2 regions of the Oceanobacillus luteolus genome follow, and region 1 is predicted to be linked to the other one. Evidence: riboswitches for the same ligand, from Rfam matches in the RefSeq annotation. Region 1 holds a riboswitch; the other holds the start of a gene.
What was found. Region 1 has a riboswitch for FMN ahead of ACFSBH_RS06900 (ECF transporter S component). Riboswitches for the same ligand answer to the same signal wherever they lie in the genome.
Positions count from the first base shown of each region.

Region 2: another riboswitch for FMN. It lies ahead of ribE (riboflavin synthase); the one in region 1 lies ahead of ACFSBH_RS06900 (ECF transporter S component).

Region 1 is NZ_JBHUDE010000034.1:83,057-97,419, reverse strand. It holds gene menB (1,4-dihydroxy-2-naphthoyl-CoA synthase) at 3-821, opposite strand; gene menH (2-succinyl-6-hydroxy-2,4-cyclohexadiene-1-carboxylate synthase) at 869-1,654, opposite strand; gene menD (2-succinyl-5-enolpyruvyl-6-hydroxy-3-cyclohexene-1-carboxylic-acid synthase) at 1,680-3,425, opposite strand; gene ACFSBH_RS06915 (isochorismate synthase) at 3,431-4,819, opposite strand; gene ACFSBH_RS06910 (1,4-dihydroxy-2-naphthoate polyprenyltransferase) at 5,223-6,158, shown strand; gene ACFSBH_RS06905 (TraR/DksA C4-type zinc finger protein) at 6,240-6,596, shown strand; gene ACFSBH_RS06900 (ECF transporter S component) at 6,650-7,240, opposite strand; FMN riboswitch at 7,418-7,559, opposite strand; gene ACFSBH_RS06895 (S8 family serine peptidase) at 8,074-12,351, opposite strand; gene ACFSBH_RS06890 (M20/M25/M40 family metallo-hydrolase) at 12,863-13,918, opposite strand; gene ACFSBH_RS06885 (thioredoxin family protein) at 14,039-14,363, shown strand, end outside.
Region 2 is NZ_JBHUDE010000159.1:40,595-45,806, reverse strand. It holds gene ACFSBH_RS18270 (hypothetical protein) at 1-163, opposite strand, end outside; gene ACFSBH_RS18265 (VOC family protein) at 303-644, opposite strand; gene ACFSBH_RS18260 (DUF2243 domain-containing protein) at 798-1,283, shown strand; gene ACFSBH_RS18255 (cytochrome c oxidase assembly protein) at 1,283-2,080, shown strand; FMN riboswitch at 2,165-2,312, shown strand; gene ribE (riboflavin synthase) at 2,541-3,194, shown strand; partial or broken gene ribB (3,4-dihydroxy-2-butanone-4-phosphate synthase) at 3,211-3,798, shown strand; gene ribH (6,7-dimethyl-8-ribityllumazine synthase) at 3,863-4,336, shown strand; gene ACFSBH_RS18235 (Rossmann-fold NAD(P)-binding domain-containing protein) at 4,372-4,968, opposite strand; gene ACFSBH_RS18230 (VOC family protein) at 4,965-5,212, opposite strand, start outside.

The sequences.
Region 1 (14,363 bases):
TCTTAAGGAAAACGCGGGAACTTTTTGAAGTTCGGTTTTCTTTTTTCTTTAAAGGCGTCGCGTCCTTCTTTAGCTTCGTCTGTTGTATAGTAAAGAAGTGTAGCGTCTCCCCCTAATTGCTGAAGTCCTGCTAATCCGTCGGTATCAGCATTAAATGACGCTTTTAAGAAACGAAGTGCTGTAGGGGATTTTTCCAAAATTTCTTCACACCATTGAATCGTCTCTTCTTCTAATTTTTCATATGGAACTACTGTATTGACAAGCCCCATTTGGAAAGCTTCTTCTGCATTGTATTGACGGCAGAGGAACCAGATTTCACGGGCACGTTTATGTCCGATATGGCGTGCTAAGTATCCTGCACCATAACCCGCATCAAAGCTCCCTACTTTTGGACCTGTTTGTCCAAAAATCGCATTGTCTGCAGCAATGGTCAAATCACATACAACATGAAGCACATGACCACCACCGATAGCATATCCCGCTACCATTGCAATAACTGGTTTTGGAATGGTACGGATTAGACGTTGAAGATCAAGTACATTCAAACGAGGAATGCTGTCTCCACCAACGTAACCACCATGACCTCGTACAGACTGATCACCACCAGAGCAAAATGCCTTTTCACCTTTACCCGTTAATACGATAACACCTATTTCTGAATCATCACGTGCATCAGAAAAAGCGTCAATCATTTCATTTACTGTAAGCGGTGTAAATGCATTGCGTTTTTCTGGTCGGTTGATGGTTACTTTAGCGATACCATTATATTTTTCATAAATGATTTCTTCATATTTTTTTACTTCAACCCATTCTACTGTCAAACCGAGTTCCTCCCTTTTCTACTCTAACCTCATTAATTTTTATTTTCTCATGGCCTATAAGAATTTGCAAATGCTAGTACAGATTCCAAAAAACTAGCTGGTTTTTCAATATGTAGTGCATGCCCTGCAGAAGAAAAAATCTCCAACTCAGCCATCGGCAAGTTTTGCTTCATCCTTTGATTAATTTCTATAAATTTGCTGTCCAGCTCTCCAACCAATAGCAGGACAGGTATCTTCACCTCTATTAAAGCATCCCAATTGGAAGCTTGGCTGCCGGTACCCATCCCACGTAAGGAATTCGCAAGACCAATGGCTGTTTGCTCGATCCGTTCTTTCCGAATTGCTAACTGATTTTCTTTCGATAACTGTTTCTGCGTTTGGAATAACGGGATATTCTCCCAATAATCAATAAAAGCCGTTACGCCTTCTTCCTCAATACGTAAAGCGAGCTGTTCGTCTTTATTTTTTCTCTCATCCCTTGCAGCTGCATCAGAGAGACCTGGAGAGGCACTTTCTAAAACGAGGCCTGCCACATTCTCCGGATACTTAATCGTATAACTTAAAGCGGTTCTTCCACCCATCGAATACCCTACCAGGATAAATTGTTCAAGTTGTAGACTCTTAAATAATTGTTGTAAATCAGATATACACGCATCCATCGACTTAATCTGTTCACCTGATGTCCGTCCATGGCCTGGTAAATCTACGGTTACAAGCTTAAACCCACTTGGACAGGCACGGACGAATCGTTGCCAAGTGGAACTGCTTCCAGTAAAGCCATGAAGTAGCACTATAGGTATCCCTTCACCATGAACCTCATACCAGTACTCCATATCACCAACGGAAAAATACAAATCATCAACCCTCATTCGTTAAAATTTCATCAGCAATCGCCTGCCACTTGGACCGATGCCATTTCACATTTTCTTCACGGTCCGTCATCACTTCAACGATCGATAACCCTCTCATTTGATAACTTTCTTCTAGATCCCTCTTTAAATCTTCTTCTGTTTCGGGATTAAAGTAATTAGCACCATACATTTCTGCGGCTTTAGAGAATTCTAAATTCAATGGCGTACCAAATAATGCTTCAAAGTGTTTTGGATTTTCTGCTTGGGAAAGGAATGAAAATATTCCGCCTCCATTATTATTAATCAGTAAGATGGTAAGATTAATTCCATAATGTTTCACTGCATGCAAACCATTCATATCATGGAAAAAAGATAAGTCACCAAGTACAAGCGTCACCCTCTCAGCTGCAGCTCCCGCACCGGCCCCACTAGAGACCATGCCATCAATTCCATTCGCTCCCCGGTTGGCAAGTATAGAAATATTCTTCTCGTCATTTAGGAAAAAAGTATCCACATCTCTTACCGCCATACTGTTTCCAACATATAATGTACTATTTTCTGGAATAACTTTTTGCAATCCTCGAATAGCTTCTCCTTCGGTAATCCGTTCCTCAACTCCGGTCAACAGATGGTTTTTCGCTGTTTCATTCATTGCTTGCCATTCCTGCAACCATTCATATGAGAAATTGGGTTTATCCAACTCCAATAATCCCTCACAAAAATGTACAGGATCAGCAAATATAAAGTCTGTCACATTACCTGTTGGTTCGCGGTAGCCAGAATGATTTTCCACTATAAACTGTGGTACGTTTTTATTTTCTTTAATGAAGAAAAGATATGATTTCGAAACAGGCATCGCACCAAACCGAATAATAAAATCAGGCTTAAACCGTTCACGAATAGCTTCATTTTTTAGGAGTGCATCATAAGTCTCGATTACATTCCCCTTAGAATGCCTTCCTGTCCGCAATTGGGATAATGGATCAGCCAAAATTGGCAATCGCCACTGTTCTGCAAGCTCAGCAACTTTTTCAGGGAAGATTTCATCATCACCTTGTGGCCCACAAACGATTAATCCTTTTTGTTTCCCTTTCAAACGATTGATGAAAGCCTCCAGCTGGTCAAGGGTCAACTGTTTTTTTCCATCAAGCGGATATCTATATGAGTTCTCGCTATATGCCTTGTGTTCCCATATCCCTTCTAGAGAAAAATCTAGAGTCAAGGGTTCACGAAATGGGAAGTTAAGATGAACTGGACCTGGATTTCCTTCTTGGGCTATATAAACAGAGCGACTTGCCTTTTGGCGGACATAACTAAGCATTTCCACAGACGCCTCAGGTATGGCCATTTCCTGAAACCATTTCACATAATTACCGAATAAATGCAACTGATCAATCGCTTGTGGTGCGCCAACATCCCTTAATTCATGGGGACGATCAGCTGTTAACAAGATTAATGGCACCCTGCTATAATGAGCCTCAACAACTGCAGGAAAATAATTAGCCACCGCAGTTCCCGAGGTGCAGACTAAAGCAACTGCTGACTTCGTTTGTTTCGCTAAACCAAGTGCAAAAAAAGCAGCCGAGCGCTCATCAATGATGACCCACTCTCTAATTCCCTCATGTTCGGAAAAAGCCAAAGCAAGCGGTGTCGAGCGTGATCCAGGAGAAATAATAACGTGTTCAACTCCATTATTAATTAATTCATCGACAAAGTTAGCGGTGTATCTAGTTAAAATTTCTGTATGATCCATTCACGTTATCCTCCTAATACGTTTAACATTGGCAGCATCTTAATCCTAGTTTCTTCAAATTCCATTTCAGGGTCAGAATCCGCCAGGACACCGCAACCAGCAAATAATGAGGCTGAATCACCTTGGATCAAGCCTGACCGTATAGCAACTGCAAACTCCCCATTATCATTACTATCCACCCAGCCGATCGGTGCACCATACCAGCCGCGGTCTAACAGTTCATGTTCTCTAATAAATGCAAGCGACTCTTCTGTCGGAGTACCTCCTAATGCTGGAGTCGGGTGTAGATTTTTCACCACGTCAAAAATAGAGAATCCTTTACTTAAGACTCCGGTAACTGGTGTGTATAAATGCTGTAAATTCTTTAAAGGATGCAGAACTGGTTCTTTTGGCATTTCAACATCTGTACATGTCTTCAGTAACGCATCTTTAATCATTTTTACTACAAATTCATGTTCTTCTCGATTCTTCTTATCATGAAGTAACTCATACCCGATTTGCTTATCCTCTTCTTCCGTCTTTCCTCTAGGGGCTGTTCCGGCAAGACAAGTGGACAATAAATTGTTTTTCTCCAGCTTAACTAGCCTTTCCGGCGTTGCACCAATAAAGCAATCCCCTCCACTTTCAAATGCAAATATATAACTGTTCGATTGGGTATCATTTAGTTTTTTCAGTACTTGTGGAATATTCACCTCTTGATTAAAGCGAAGGCGCAACTCTCGAGCAAGTACAATTTTCTCCACTTTTTTCTTTTTCATTACTTCTGTAGCATCATCTACAGTTTGCTTCCACTTTATAGGTTCGATTTCTTCCTTTTGGATAATTTCAATATGTTCAGGAGTGAAGCTTTCAGAAAAAAAGAACGCCTTTTCCTGTTCATAAATTTTATCAGCAATATCAGCTGGGCAGTCCTCTTTATGAATAAATATATTTATCGTGAAAAAGTAATCAGACATAAATTCTGTCACCATCATTTCAGGTATATAGAATTGGCTTGTCTTAAACTTTTTCCATAGCTCTGTTTTTGGTTTCAATGGATCGAATTCCATTCCACCAAAAGCAACAACTCCAGTTGCAGGAATGGATGAATATTCATTTTCAATCCACGCTTCATTTAAAATTTGTTTCCATACTGTTTCCGTCTGGTGGTATCGGTCTTTTTCAGCCTCTATCGTTATCGTTGCACCAACACCAGTTATAGTGAGTGTGCGTTCGGCATTCATCCAATAGAAGCGATCTTTGCCAAAGCGCTTAGCCCCCTCAAAAACCTGAAGAGGGGTTTTCTTATTAATTCTCTTCGTTATACTGAAAAGCTTTACTGACTCATCGGAACGGATGGATTTGATTGCCGCATCAATTTGTCCTTCAAGCTTTTTCATTTTTATATCAATCATAATTAGACCTCCGATAATTACCACGTTCATAGGCTAAAATGCTCTTCTTATTTAAGTAAGCAGTTGGGCTCGAGCCACAGTGTACTTTAGCCGGCGTGGCTATTTTAGTATGTGACAGTTAGTCACAACACTAAAATCTCTTTCCTTCACTAGTAAAAAACATCCATTTCCATTTTATGCTCTTTTCTTCACTTTCTCAAGGAAAGGCCCGTTTTTTGACAAATTATAACGAACATGTTTAACAATTAATGTGGGAAAAATATAATGAAACATTATTTGTGATGGAATTGTATGCCCAAAGAACCGTTTGCAGACATTGCAAGAATCCACTGAATCAAAACAAATTGACATAATGTGCATATTTTCCTAAAATTAATTGGATAGAGTCTTAGGGGGAAGTCTAATGCAAACTGCTAAAAAAAATGAAATCAGAGAAGCACTGAATGAAAAATCAGGCTTTGATGTTTGGTGGCGTTTAATGCGACCGCATACACTCACTGCATCTTTTATACCCGTTTTTGTCGGAACGATGCTTGCCTATCATGATGGAATTATCAATTGGCTGCTATTTACCGCAATGCTGGTTGCTTCTGTTTTAATTCAAGCTGCAACTAATATGTTCAATGAGTATTATGATTACGTACTTGGTCTCGACACCGAGGAATCTGTAGGTATCGGAGGAACGATTGTCCGAGATGGGGTGAACCCAAAAACAATCCGGAATTTAGCCTTTGCTTTTTATGGAATAGCCGTTATTCTCGGTGTTTATATTTGTCTTGCATCAAGCTGGTGGATTGCTGTTATTGGTTTAGTATGTATGCTAATCGGTTACTTATATACTGGAGGGCCAATACCAATTTCTTACACTCCATTCGGCGAATTGTTTTCCGGTGTTCTAATGGGTAGTGTCATTATCGGCATTACGTACTATATTCAGACTCTTACACTCACGGCTGAAGTTATTTGGATATCAATTCCTATCACTATTTTAATCGGAAGCCTGAACTTATCCAATAATATCCGTGATCGTGATGGCGATAAAATCGGCGGAAGAAAAACAATAGCAGTATTAATCGGAAGAGAAAAAGCAATAACATTACTTGCTGTTTTATTCTTTGTTGCTTATGGATGGACACTTGGCCTAATAATTTTTAACCTCTTGCCGATTTGGTCATTGCTCACATTTCTTAGTGCACCGAAAGCTATTTTCGTCATAAAGAACTTCCGTGGGAAAACAGAACCGTTAGAGATGATGCCAGCGATGGCAGCAACCGGAAAGACGAATACAATTTATGGACTATTACTTGGAATTTCTTTAGTACTTGCTGTATTCTTCTAAACCTTTTTATAAACATGTGCTGCGCTACATTTCTCTTTCCTCTCTCATGGATTGTAAGATGACCTAAAAGGAGCGATTTGGATGCAGACATATTTATCTGATGAAAAACTGGAATATTTTAAAGAAAAACTACTGCAATTAAAAACCGAAACAGAACAACTTTTAAATACAAGTAAAAATGAATCGCCAAATGAAGCAACTCAAGAACTTGCAGATTACGGTAACCATCCGGCAGATATCGGGACGGAGCAATTTGAACAAGAACGTGATGCCGGTTTGGATATGGTTCATCGTGAAAAACTAATGGAAATAGAAGATGCATTGGAACGAATTGAAAAGAAGACCTATGGCATCAGTGAAAAATCACAAAAACCAATACCAGAAGAAAGACTGGAAGCAATGCCAACTGCTCGATTTCTTGTCGATGAAGAACAATAATTAAAAAACACAAAACAGGGAGCATCTCATACTTAGGATGCTCCCTGTTATTTTTATGCAAGAGTCGATTGCTTTTGCTCTATCCATGCACGCATTTTTATAAATACTGGTACGAATAACAGTCCAACAATAATCCCTTTCAAAATATTAAATGGAAGTATCCCAGCTAGGACTGCGCCCCATTTCACGGATTGGGTCATATCTTCCCATCCCATAAACCAAGCATAAGCCGGTAGGATGACAAAATAATTTAAAACGGACATTCCAATTGCCATCACAATCGTTCCTGTTACCAAACCGGAAACAATCGATTTCACACCTTTATGGTATTTGTGGTAAATGACGGATACTGGAACAACAAACATGACCCCTGCCAAGAAATTCGCTGCTACACCAATAGGATCTCCCGCTCCAGAAACTGCTAAATAGAGCAAATTCTTAATCAGGACGACAGCAGCTCCAGCAAGTGGCGAGAATATAAGTGATGCCATTAACGCAGGAACATCACTGAAATCAATTTTTAAATACGGTGGCAGGAACGGCAATGGAAAGTTCAAGAAAAATAGAATGAGTGAAATCGTTCCTAGTAGTGCTAATATAATTAATCTTAGTAAGTTTGAAGATTGCTTATTCGTTTTTTGCATCTTCTTCTCCTCCTTCATCTTTTGCTAATCGATTCTAACTCGTGATGAAGGATTGCCTTGCCTCGTGCATCCTTTGACTTTAGAGAAAAAGTAAAAAATCCTATAGCCTAGTGGGGCTATAGGATTTGAGTATGCAAAGGTAAATAAAGGTACACAAAAATCGCACCTAAATTGGCTTGACATCTTCTCCCATCCAGACTTTAACTGTCGGTCCTGGAATCACACCAGGTCAACCATAACATTCCATTATGGTTCGCGGACTTGAGAGTATTCACCCTTTACCGCCGGTCGGGAATTGCACCCTGCCCCGAAGATTAGAATCGATTATTTAATTACTAAAGATAAGTATACTACATTTTCTATATTTTGCAAGGGAGCTACTATAAATTTTTTATGATATTTTCAGTATTTATTGTATTTTTTAAAAGGTTATAATAAAGATGGTATTATGATGTGGTTCCAAGTCATTCAATTGCTTTTCATTTCGAGAGGTCTATTCATAACTGGAATACATGTTTATTAAAAACTTATGGAGTGGACGGATATAACCGAATGCTTATTTATAGACAAAATTGCAGGTTGGTTTTTCGGCATTCTCATTACCGCTGGATTCTTTTACACGAAAGTGCCAATCGGTAAACATTTCGCATCACAGCAGTTAAAGAAAAGACAGGATCAATGGAGGATTATAATACAAGCGAGACCCTCAAATAAACATAGCTCATATAATATTATTCAAAAGCCTTCATAATACACAAATAGTGATGTCATTTTTCTATATTGATAAAAAGAAAAAGATGCGGCTCAGTTTGCCGCATCTTTATTTTTTTGTTTTATTCCACATTAATGAACAGTTTGCCCTCCGCCTGTTCTCTAGCTTCGTTACCGTAATCATCAACCACTTTCACTTCGATGACCGCTCCTTCAGCAACAACACTGCTTGTTGCTGTCCAGTAACCAACATAATGACCTTCAGATGTTTCCATCATCGGTAATTCTGTCGGATTGGACTGTACATTCGTCAATGGCATGTGGATAACGAATGTTGCATCAAGTCCTGGTTCACTGTCGAATTCAAACTTTACAGTTTGTCCAGCATTTAAGGTAACATCTTCTTCAGGCGTTAAATTCTCAATCTCAGGTGCTGTAAAATCAACATCGATGCTAACTGAGTCAGCTGTTGTATTACCAGCCAGGTCAGCGGCAACTACTTCGATCTCATTTGTTCCTTCGTCTAGAAGAATGCGCAGTGAATAGTTGCCATCATCTACACGTGCACGCTCTCCATTTACTTCTACATAATCCAGATTAGCATCTGCTACCGTACCTTCTACCGTCACCGTTTCATTTTTTGATTTCATTCCATCTTCTGGACTATCAATCGTAAGTTCTGGTGCTTCCGTATCTGATACGATTGTTACCGATTCAGATTCCATAATTTCTCTTCCATCAAGTAATGTGACTGCAACTAATTCATTATCACCTTCAGAAAGATCAACCGGAATGTTAAAAGTACCTTCATTGCCGACTTCTACAGTATCCACTTCTTCCCCGTTATTCAACAGTTTGACGGAAGTAGTCGGCGACGCTGTACCCTCAACGTTTAATTGAGTCTCATTCGTAATGAATCCCTCTTCAGGAGAAGTGATGACCGGCCCCTCCACTTCATAACTTACACGGGCACGAATCATGTAATTACCTTCGCTGGCAGGCGATGCTGACCAAGCACCTCCTACATATTGGAAGCTTCTTTCTGCATATGGTCCATTCTCATCTGTAGCTAATCCTGGTGTATTTGGATTAGGATCTGTTTGAATGTACACCATGTAGAAGTCACCGTCTACTTGAATTGCATGTTCACTCAAATCAACAACCGTCCATTCATCCAAGCTACGTGTTGCTTCTGCTTCAAACGGACCGGCAATACGCTCTCCAGGCGCCCCATTCGGACCAGTAGCATCCCAAACTTCTACAGCGAAATCAACGCCGCCTGGGTTTGGCCAGTCAGTTCCATGGAATTGGAAGACTCCATCCGTCACAATTGCTGTGTCACGACCTTCTTCCAAGGACATTCGTACAGCCCAACCGTTACCCGCATCATAGAATGCTCGTGCATTTTCTGGCGTTCCATCATCATAGCCAATTTCTCCACCCGGAACAGTGTAGAACGGCTCAAGTTCGATATCGATTGTTCCATCACTTGTGAAGTCCACTTCCACTTCTTTCGCATGGTAACCACGTGCAAGAACTTTTACGGTGTAAACTCCTTCATAAGCAGTGATGCTGAAACTACCTTCTTCATTCGTAGAAGCAGGTTGGACGTTTGCATCCTCAACAAGGAGTAATGTTGCATCCGTAATAGCTTCTCCGGTTACTTCATCCGTTACATTACCTGTTACAGTATATTGATCTTGTTCTTGTAGTGTAAAACTAGCCGTTACTGATTCGTCGGCTTCAATCGTAACTGACTGTTCCGCAGAATGAAAACCATAGGAATCAGCAACAATCGTAAATTCACCTGCTGCATGGAGAAGTGAGTACGTTCCGTCAGCTGGATTCGTCTTCACTGATCTTCCACTTTCCACAACGCTAACCGTAGCTCCGACAGGTAAACCTGCAGGTGCAACTGATTCTTCCTTCGCTGCATCCTTTTCTACTGAAGGAGCTGGTACGATTTTGTCTGGATCAACAGAGCCACTCTTCATTCCAATGCTATCAAAATCTGGAGTTAATCCTTTTTGAGAATTCAGCCCTAAACTTGGCGCTTTACTTGAACTGCTTCTTGAGGTTTCTGATAAACTTACATCATCAATATACCAACCATCACGGACAACACTACCGTCCGTAGTTAAGTTAAAGCCGATATATACACGCTCCCCGCTATAGTCGGACAGGTCGATTTCGGCATCTACCCAACCATTGGAGACATTTGTAAACCGATTCAGTTGCTCCCAATTTTCACCATCTGTTGAAATAAATACGTGACCGAAATCCCAGTTGTTTTCCAAGTTATACCACTGACTGTATTGTAAATATGCTTCTCCTTCTGGTAAGTCAATTGGCGGCATGACAAGTGTAGCGTTCTCATTACTATTATACGTACCGCTCAGATTCGTAGCATATACATTCTCACCCGAAACTGCTGAACCAGGACCAGAAGTTGGTTCTCCGTGTTCCCAACTGCTGTTTTCACCAAATACTGTCCAACCAACAGGGGACCCCTCAAAATCCTCGGAATATCCTACTGTAATTCCCGGTTCTGCCGTTACCGAATAACTATCGGTTGTTACGGTGTTATTTCCGAAGTCGTTAATATCAAAGTGATAATCAAACGTACCTTCTTGTATATCCTCACCCGGAACTGTTACAACATACTCACCACTTCGATGATCTCCGGATAACCGGTTTGCTTCTACCCGATTTTCACCATAAACCACTTCTACAGATGTGATGCTGATGTTATCCTCTACCGAGAGGACAAGTTCCAAATCCATTCCTGCATAGGTACCCTCTGGAGCTTCATGACTATAAGTCGGTGCTTCCGTATCTTCACCTTCTTTTGTAACTGCTCCTTCAAGGACTCCTAAACCTGATACAACTGAAGAGACTGCATCATAAGCATTTACTAATCCATACCCAAATCCATTGTTCGGTGATTCAGGGTAAGTTCCATTCGTTAATGGAGTCGCTGTATTCATCAAAATTTCTTCCATCTCATCTACAGTAAGATTCGCATTCGCTTGTTTAAGCAATGCGGCCACTCCTGATACTGCAGGCCCAGCCATAGACGTGCCATTCCATCCACCTTCATACCCGCTTCCAGGAACACTGGAGCGAATATTTACCCCAGGTGCTGAAATATCCGGTTTGATTTCATCATAAGGAGATGGTCCTTGTAATGAGAAGCTTGCTAAATTATCGTTAATATCCGTTGCACCTGTCGCAAACGACTCTGGATAATTCGCTGGTGTTGCAATCGACCCAGGTCCACCTGGATTGAATAATGTCGTGTTACCAGCAGAGAACTCTGGGAAGATTTCTGCTGCACGCCATGCAATTACTACGTCCCGATACCATTCATCAAGACCCGGACCGCCACCCCATGAGTTGTTGACAACATCGGGTGCTTTCGTTGCATCTCCACCTGGAGCAAGAATCCACTCTGCCGCAGCTAGTAAATCTCTATCGGTACCACCTGCTTCAGTGAACGCCTTAACTCCAATCCATTTTGCACCTGGAGCAACTCCAATTTGGTTAGAACCATCCGGCTCTGCTCCAACCATAGTTCCAGTCACGTGAGTTCCATGACCTTGATCATCATATGGTGTTTCATTACCAACTGTTGCATCAAACCAGCTGTACGTATGGTCCACCTCTCCAGTTGCTGCATCATATCCACGATACTTGTCCATTAATGCAGGGTGGTCCCATTGTACCCCAGTATCGATACTGGCTACTACTGTACCTGAACCGTCAATCCCCATTTCCCAAGCACCTGGAGCTCCAACCCGTTCAATATTCCACTCGACATTAGCAATCTCTGCTTGTGGAGTATCAGCTTCTTCAGTTACTGTAGTAAACAGCTCACGAGTTTCGTTAGGAAGTATCTTTTCAACTTCCGCGAAGGTAGCGATTTTCTCAGCCACTTCTTTCGTAGCAGTAACTGCCATCCCGTTTACTATATGATAAGATTGGTAATCTTTCACATTACCATTTTCAATTTCCTGTTCAATATATGATTTTACATTTTGTTGAGAGCTAAAGGAGATTTCCTTTAATTCAGCGATAACAGCTGACCGTTGCACATGTTCTGCTTGATTGAGTGATAGTTTTGCATTTTCTGCATTTGCTTTTGCCTCTTTCGCAACCTGCTGTACATCTGCCCGCTCATAGAACTTTACTAGAAAAGTAACTTCTTCATCGTCTTTGAAACTGGATAACAATCGGTCACTCACCTTTTGTTCTACTACTTTAGTAGAATCATTTAACGAGTGATTGATCTTCCCGTTACTTTGTGCAAACCCTGCACCAGGTAAACACAGTGATGCAACCATAACTACGGAAGCAGCAATGCTGAATGCTTTTCTTCTTGTCTTGTGCTTTAATTTCAAAGGTTTTCCTCCCCCTTTTTGATTATCTCCCAGAGAACTCAACAACCAGTAGTCATACTTCCCCCCCTCTCCAATCCTTGTCGATTTCTCTGAAAGTGACGACAGGTAGATTCATGTTGTTAAACATAGTATAGTAAAATCTTAGTCGAAAGATTGTCGAATTTTGTCGCAGTTGTACTGAATTTTCGAAATTGAGTGATTTGAATTATCTTTTCCTCTTTTCGTTCACAGGACTTTTGTTAAGGTATTAGTAACATAGCAGTCAACATAGATTCCTTAATAAGGAAATTCGTGTATATAGACCTATAAATAAATGACTACCTTAGAAAAACCATTTTAAAATTGATGATATATCCCTAAAAAACAAAGAAAAAAAGACCTTCATTTTCTAACATCAAGAAAACAAGGTCTTTTATCCTTTAAATATCTTATTCCAATTTCAACACGTCAAGCCTATATACCTACTGAGCTTTTCCAAACAGGTCTTTATCACCTCTTGATTTTCTCAGCATTAGTCAAGTGGATTTAGGCTTTCCTGTCCTGTTAAGCTTTCTATCATTTTTACAAGCAATACAATTTCCTCTTCAATATCTTGGAAACTGGCGGTTTCAACCGGCGAATGCATATAACGAAGTGGCAAGGAAACGAGTCCAACCGGAACCCCTTTACCTGTTAATCGCATCCGGTCAGCATCGGTACCTGTGTTCTTAGGAGTCAATTCATATTGTACTTTCATATCTAGTTCTTTTGCGGCTTTTTCCAGCATAGCATTGATTTTAATATTAATTGGCGCACCTTTTGCAAGAACAGGCCCACCTTCTAATTTTACATCCCCATGTTTATCTTTATTGACCCCCGGGTAATCCGTTGCAAACGTCACATCACAGGCAATCGCCATTGTCGGCTCAATCCCCGCAGCAGCGAAATAGGCTCCTCCCATATTCGTTTCCTCATTTACCGTACTCACCGCATACACGCCCACCTGAGGATTTTTCTCAGACAGACGCTTCAACACTTCTGCCACGATAAAAGAACCAGTTCGGTTATCAAGACCTCTACCTGCTATATAACGATCCTGGAGAATTTCCGGCTCTGTCTTGTATACACAAAGATCACCGATTTGTACTTGTTTTTCCGCCTCTTCTTTTGTTTTAAAACCACAATCGATGAATAAATCATGTAGTGTAAAGTCGTTCTTCAGCCCGCCATGGTGTTGCGCATTCACACCGATCACACCTGTCAACTTTCCGTTATATCCAAGGACTTCGACACGCATACCAACCGCAGCTTTGGGGTTGATCCCACCCATCTTATCGAAATGCAGAAAACCTCTATCGTCAATCCTATTGATTACGAGCGCAATCTCATCGCTATGACCAGCAAGCAACACTTTAAAAGGAGCATCTGGATTGAGTATCCCGATTACATTACCTGCGTTATCCGTTCTCACTTCATGGGCAAAACCCTTAACATAATCCATCCACTTCCGTTGTATATCCATCTCCATACTTGAGGGTGATGCTGTGTTTAATAGTTGTAGTAAAAATTCTTTATTAAACTTCGTCATATGTTACCTCCAAATAGTTGTAAATTTAACTTTAATAGTATCAGAAAAAGACAAATAAGTTTACTTAGGAGAAGATTATCGATAAAATTTAAGCGAATACAAGAGAAGGAGTGTGTAGAAATGGCATTAAATCAATGGTTTGAAAAAGCAATGTCCGCCGATGATTATATTGAAAAAATGGAAAAGAATAAAGAAGGACTCCTCCATATTTATGATACCTTCAATTTACCAGATCACACCGATTTATATGAAAACATTCGAGAAAAAAATCTTAGAGCAATCGTTTTAACGGAAGACTGGTGTGGCGATGCAATGCTAAACGTTCCCATCTTACTTCGAATCGCCGAAAAAGCAAACATCGATGTGCGCATGCTTCTCAGAGATGATAATTTGGAATTAATGGACCAATACTTGACGAATGGTAAATCCCGCTCCATTCCAATTT
Region 2 (5,212 bases), on a different contig from region 1:
TGCGTTCGTCATGACGATCGTGTCTATCATGTCGGTCGTGTCGGTCTCTGTTCTCTTTGACTTGGATATCATCTGCACGAACAACCACTCTGTCGGCATTAATGAATACGTTATCCGCATCGATAAAGACATCGCGTTCGCGTCTTCTTCTCTCTTCAGACATACTAATCACCTCTTTTTCATAGGAGTAATATAGAATATGCGGAGGTGAAATAACGAGTATAGATAAACTTACTAAACCTACTTAAATATAATGAAGTCTCCTATGTCCAATTCAAGAATTAATAGGCAAGAGTTAGCATTCACTTCCAAAAGCAGACTTGTAATCTATTATTGTCGGGGTCATAAAAATCAAAGAATTGATTGTGACCATCACTTTGTATCCCAGTAACTCGTACACCCTTTCCCTCTAATTGGAGATACGTATCGTTAATATCCTTCGTATAAAAAATCGGGTAAATGGAATGATCTTTATTCGTCACCACTCCTTCTTCAATCGTTAAGGGAACCCCACTATTTCCGACGTTTAAAACACGGTACCCTTCCCCTTTAAACGAAACAGTAAATCCTAACTTCTCATACCAAGCGGTTGCTTCTTCGATATTACTTACAGTGAGACATATCGTGTCGATTCTTTCAAACACAACACAGCACTCCTATCCATTCAGATTTTTACCACTTATTACTTCCACATCACTGCGTATATTCCTTCTAACATTTCTTCGGTGGCGTTTTTCACGCACATTTTTGGGTTAAACTAACGTAAAGCTGGTTTTATAAGAAAGAAGGTAGATGTGATGGAGATTAGTGGCAAGGAACAAGCATATAAAATACAGTACGCATCACGCAATCTCTGGTCGGGAGTTTTATTCGGTCTTGGAATGGTTGCATTCTTGGATGAAGCACTATTTCACCAAATCCTCGGCTGGCATCATTTTTACGACAAATCGACGACAGAGATTGGACTGCTGTCAGACGGATTGTTTCACGCCTTTAGCTGGTTTGCGACAGTCGGATCTCTCTTTATGGTTGCTGACTTGCGCAGAAGGAATGGGTTTTGGTTGAAAAGATGGTATGGTGGTGTCCTTTTAGGTGCTGGGGGCTTTAATTTGTATGATGGGATTGTGCATCATAAAATTTTAAAGGTCCATCAGATTCGCTACGACACGGATAATCTTTTCCTCTATGATGTCGTTTGGAACAGTATCGCAGCAGTCATCCTTATCATCGGTATCATTGTTACTTTAAAAACTAGGCACATGTTGAAAAGGAGCAATTCTTAATGGCGCATCCACATCACGGAAATGACTTTCCACAAACCGCAGAAATCATTCTCTCGCTCCCTTTTATTCTCGGTATCGTCATCTACTTGTTCATGATGATATATACAAATAAACAAGGACGAAAATGGCCAATCTATCGAGCCTTTCTCTGGGTAAGTGGGTCGTTCCTTTCTCTCATTGCAGTTGCTGGTCCACTTGCAGAGTTATCACATACAGACTTTCGGGTACATATGATTGGTCATCTTCTGCTTGGCATGTTAGGTCCGCTCCTAATGGTACTTGGTGCACCGGTGACGCTGCTTCTACGGTCTCTGCCCGTAAGGCAAGCACGTAGGGTGACAAAACTGTTCCGAAGTAAAATTGCCGAGTTTCTAAGTCATCCACTTGTAACTTCCACATTGAATATAGGGGGTCTCTGGGTACTCTATACAACGAACCTTTACGTGATGATGCATGAGTATATGTGGCTGCATATCGTTGTCCATCTTCATGTTTTTTTAGCTGGCTATTTGTTTACAGTCTCGATGATTTACATCGATCCCATTCCACACCGCAGAAGCTTTTTTTCTCGTTCGATCATTTTAGTTCTTGCTCTGGCCGCGCACGGAATACTGTCCAAATATATTTATTATACCCCGCCGATTGGGGTCCCCCCATATGAAGCGGAGGTTGGCGGCATGATTATGTATTATGGTGGAGATGCAGTGGATCTTATCATTATTATTATCCTGTGCGCGCAATGGTACAAAGCGACAAAACCGCGAGTGCATCGCAAACAAAAGCTAGCTTCCATTTAACGTAAAATCTATGACTAAACAGCTATTTTTCCTAATTGTCTTTACTTTGTATCCATCTATGATAAAATAGAAAATAATTAAATAGAATTCCTTCGGGGTCGGGTGAAATTCCCAACCGGCGGTGATGAGATTTTTTTCTCTAAGCCCGTGACCCGGTGTCAGCTATCTGATACCGGTGGATTTTGGTGAGATTCCAAAGCCGACAGTAAAGTCTGGATGGGAGAAGGAAACGGATCAGTCCATATTTTTTAGGACTTTTATTTACGTATGCAAAAATCTCCCTATCGATTAGATAGGGAGATTTTTAATTGATGAGGAGACACGTCTCTATTTTCGTGTTTCTATACTCTTCATTGGCATAGCTGCAGATTCATCCATCCAACATTCTTCTCGACTGCTTACCCCGAAGCTAACCATATTCCATTTAATCATTTTTAAAAAAATAGAAAGGAGGCTATTCATGTTCACTGGTATAGTTGAAGAACTAGGGACCATTGAAAAAATTACGACGAAAGGAAATACGCTGGTCCTCATCATTCAAGGTGACATCATCATGAGCGATTTAAATTTGGGTGATAGTATCGCTGTGAATGGAGTTTGTCTAACCGTAACGGATTTCGGTAACCGTTCATTTATGGCAGATGTGATGCCTGAAACGTATAAAGATACTTCCCTTTCTCGTTTAAAACCTGGTTCGCAAGTAAACCTGGAACGGGCAATGGGAGCAGGCGGCCGATTTGGCGGGCATTTTGTTTCCGGCCATATCGATACCGTTGGAAAAATTGTTCGAAAAAAATCTAGTGAAAATGCCATCTATATTGATATTTCATTTCCACCAGAATATATCCATTACATCTTACCGAAAGGTTCTATCGCACTGGACGGTACCTCCTTGACCGTGTTCGGCATTCGAGAAGATATCGTTACTGTTTCTATTATCCCGCACACCGCAAAAGAAACGGTTCTCGGATTAAAAGATACAGGTGATATCGTTAATATAGAATTTGATATGATCGGAAAATATCTTTATTCTTTCCTAAGAAAATCAGAGCAAGCGGCAACACCAAAGGAAGATATTTCTACAGAGTTCCTACGTAAAAACGGCTTTATGTAATAGAAAGGATGGTTGTATGTTTGCCACTATCGAGGATGCAGTAAAAGAATTAAAATCTGGAAAAGTCATTATCGTTTGTGATGATGAGGATCGGGAAAATGAAGGGGATTTTATCGGCCTGGCTGATTACATCACACCAGAAACGATAAATTTTATGGCCAAAGAAGGTCGAGGTTTGATTTGTACTCCTATTGAGGAAAGTATTGCTAAAAAACTGAATCTCCATCCGATGGTAGAGAACAATACCGATAATCATGAAACTGCTTTTACAGTCAGTATCGACCACGTTCAAACGACAACTGGCATCAGTGCTTACGAGCGCTCCCTAACGATTCAAAAAATGTGTGAAATTGATTCTTCACCAGAAGATTTCAGAAGACCAGGACATATTTTTCCCCTCGTCGCGAAAAACGGTGGTGTGTTAGAAAGACCGGGACATACAGAAGCTGCGGTTGATTTAGCTAAACTCGCCGGAGCCAAACCGCTTGGAGTCATTGTAGAAATCATGAATGAAGATGGAACGATGGCCCGGGTAAATGATCTACAGCTCGTAGCTGAGAAATTTGATTTGAAAATGATTACTATTAAAGATCTCATTCATTATTTAAGCGTTCAAACTGAATGGGCCGTATCACATAACAGATAAAATGAGAAGAGGAGAAATATAAATGAAAAACATTATCGAAGGAAATTTAATTGGAACTGGACTTAAAGTAGCGATTGTAGCTGGACGATTTAATGAATTTATTACGGATAGATTGCTGAGCGGAGCAGAAGATGCACTCCGTAGACATGGGGTAAACGAAGAAGATATTACGATTGTATGGGTACCAGGTGCATTCGAAATTCCACTGGCAGCTAAAAAGTTGGCCGATAAAGGTAAATTCGATGCAGTCATCACGTTAGGTGCCGTCATTAGAGGAGCAACACCACATTTCGATTATGTAAGCAGTGAAGTGACAAAAGGTGTTGCTAACACTGGATTAGATAGCGATGTACCGGTCATATTTGGAGTTCTGACAACCGATTCCATTGAACAGGCAATCGAACGAGCTGGAACAAAAGCGGGCAACAAAGGATTTGAAGCAGCTGTTACAGCAATTGAAATGGGTAATCTTTATAGAAGCTTAAATGAGATTTAATCTATCTAAGAAGCAGGAATATCCTGCTTCTTATTTTATTGTGGACGTTTTTCATACGGATGAAGCTGACCTACAATGGACTCTTTGGAATCATTCTCGATACTCCTGATGACCCCTTTTGCTATCTCATTATGAGTCAACCACCGCGAATGATTATCCTCCAAAACAAAACCTAAATAAACTTTGTGATGTTCACAATTGGACGAGAGATGTAAAGGGTCATCCTGAAAATATCTTCTGCTGCCTTTTACTTGATACAACTTCCAAGTATTACTATGTTGCGAAATTATTTTATCCACCAACTCCAACGCTGGATAAGAAGGTATCCAGCTCACCACTAACGATATGGGGCCATCTTGTTCTATCGCATTTTTGATTGCCTCTTCCAAAGCATCATGATGGTTGTAATCCACCATGATGCTTCGGATTACCTCCGGATTTTCTGCTTGATTCTTCAAATCCAAATGCTTATTTTCACTCCTTCCGACAACCGAGGTGATGTATCCTTGCTCTGCCAGCCACAGTGAAACATCTTTCAGCATTCCTGTTCCGCCTATTACTAGAGCGTGCTTTTTAATCAATTCAAATTCTCCCCCAATTACATTGATAATAAATACTCCAACTAAAATCATCCGCCTTCAGGTGCCACAAGTTCGACCTTTATCCTATCCTGGTCTTCAAAATAAACGGCATAATGATTTTCCCCACCGGCAAAAGGATGCTTTTCAGGATAAAGAAGGTTAACACCTCTATTCCTTAACTTCTCAGTCATGTCATCCACATGCTGACGTGATTGCCCATGAAATGCGAGATGATTAAGTCCGACTCGGGAACGATGATACGGAACGTTTAAAAATCGTTCCTCTGCTTGAACAA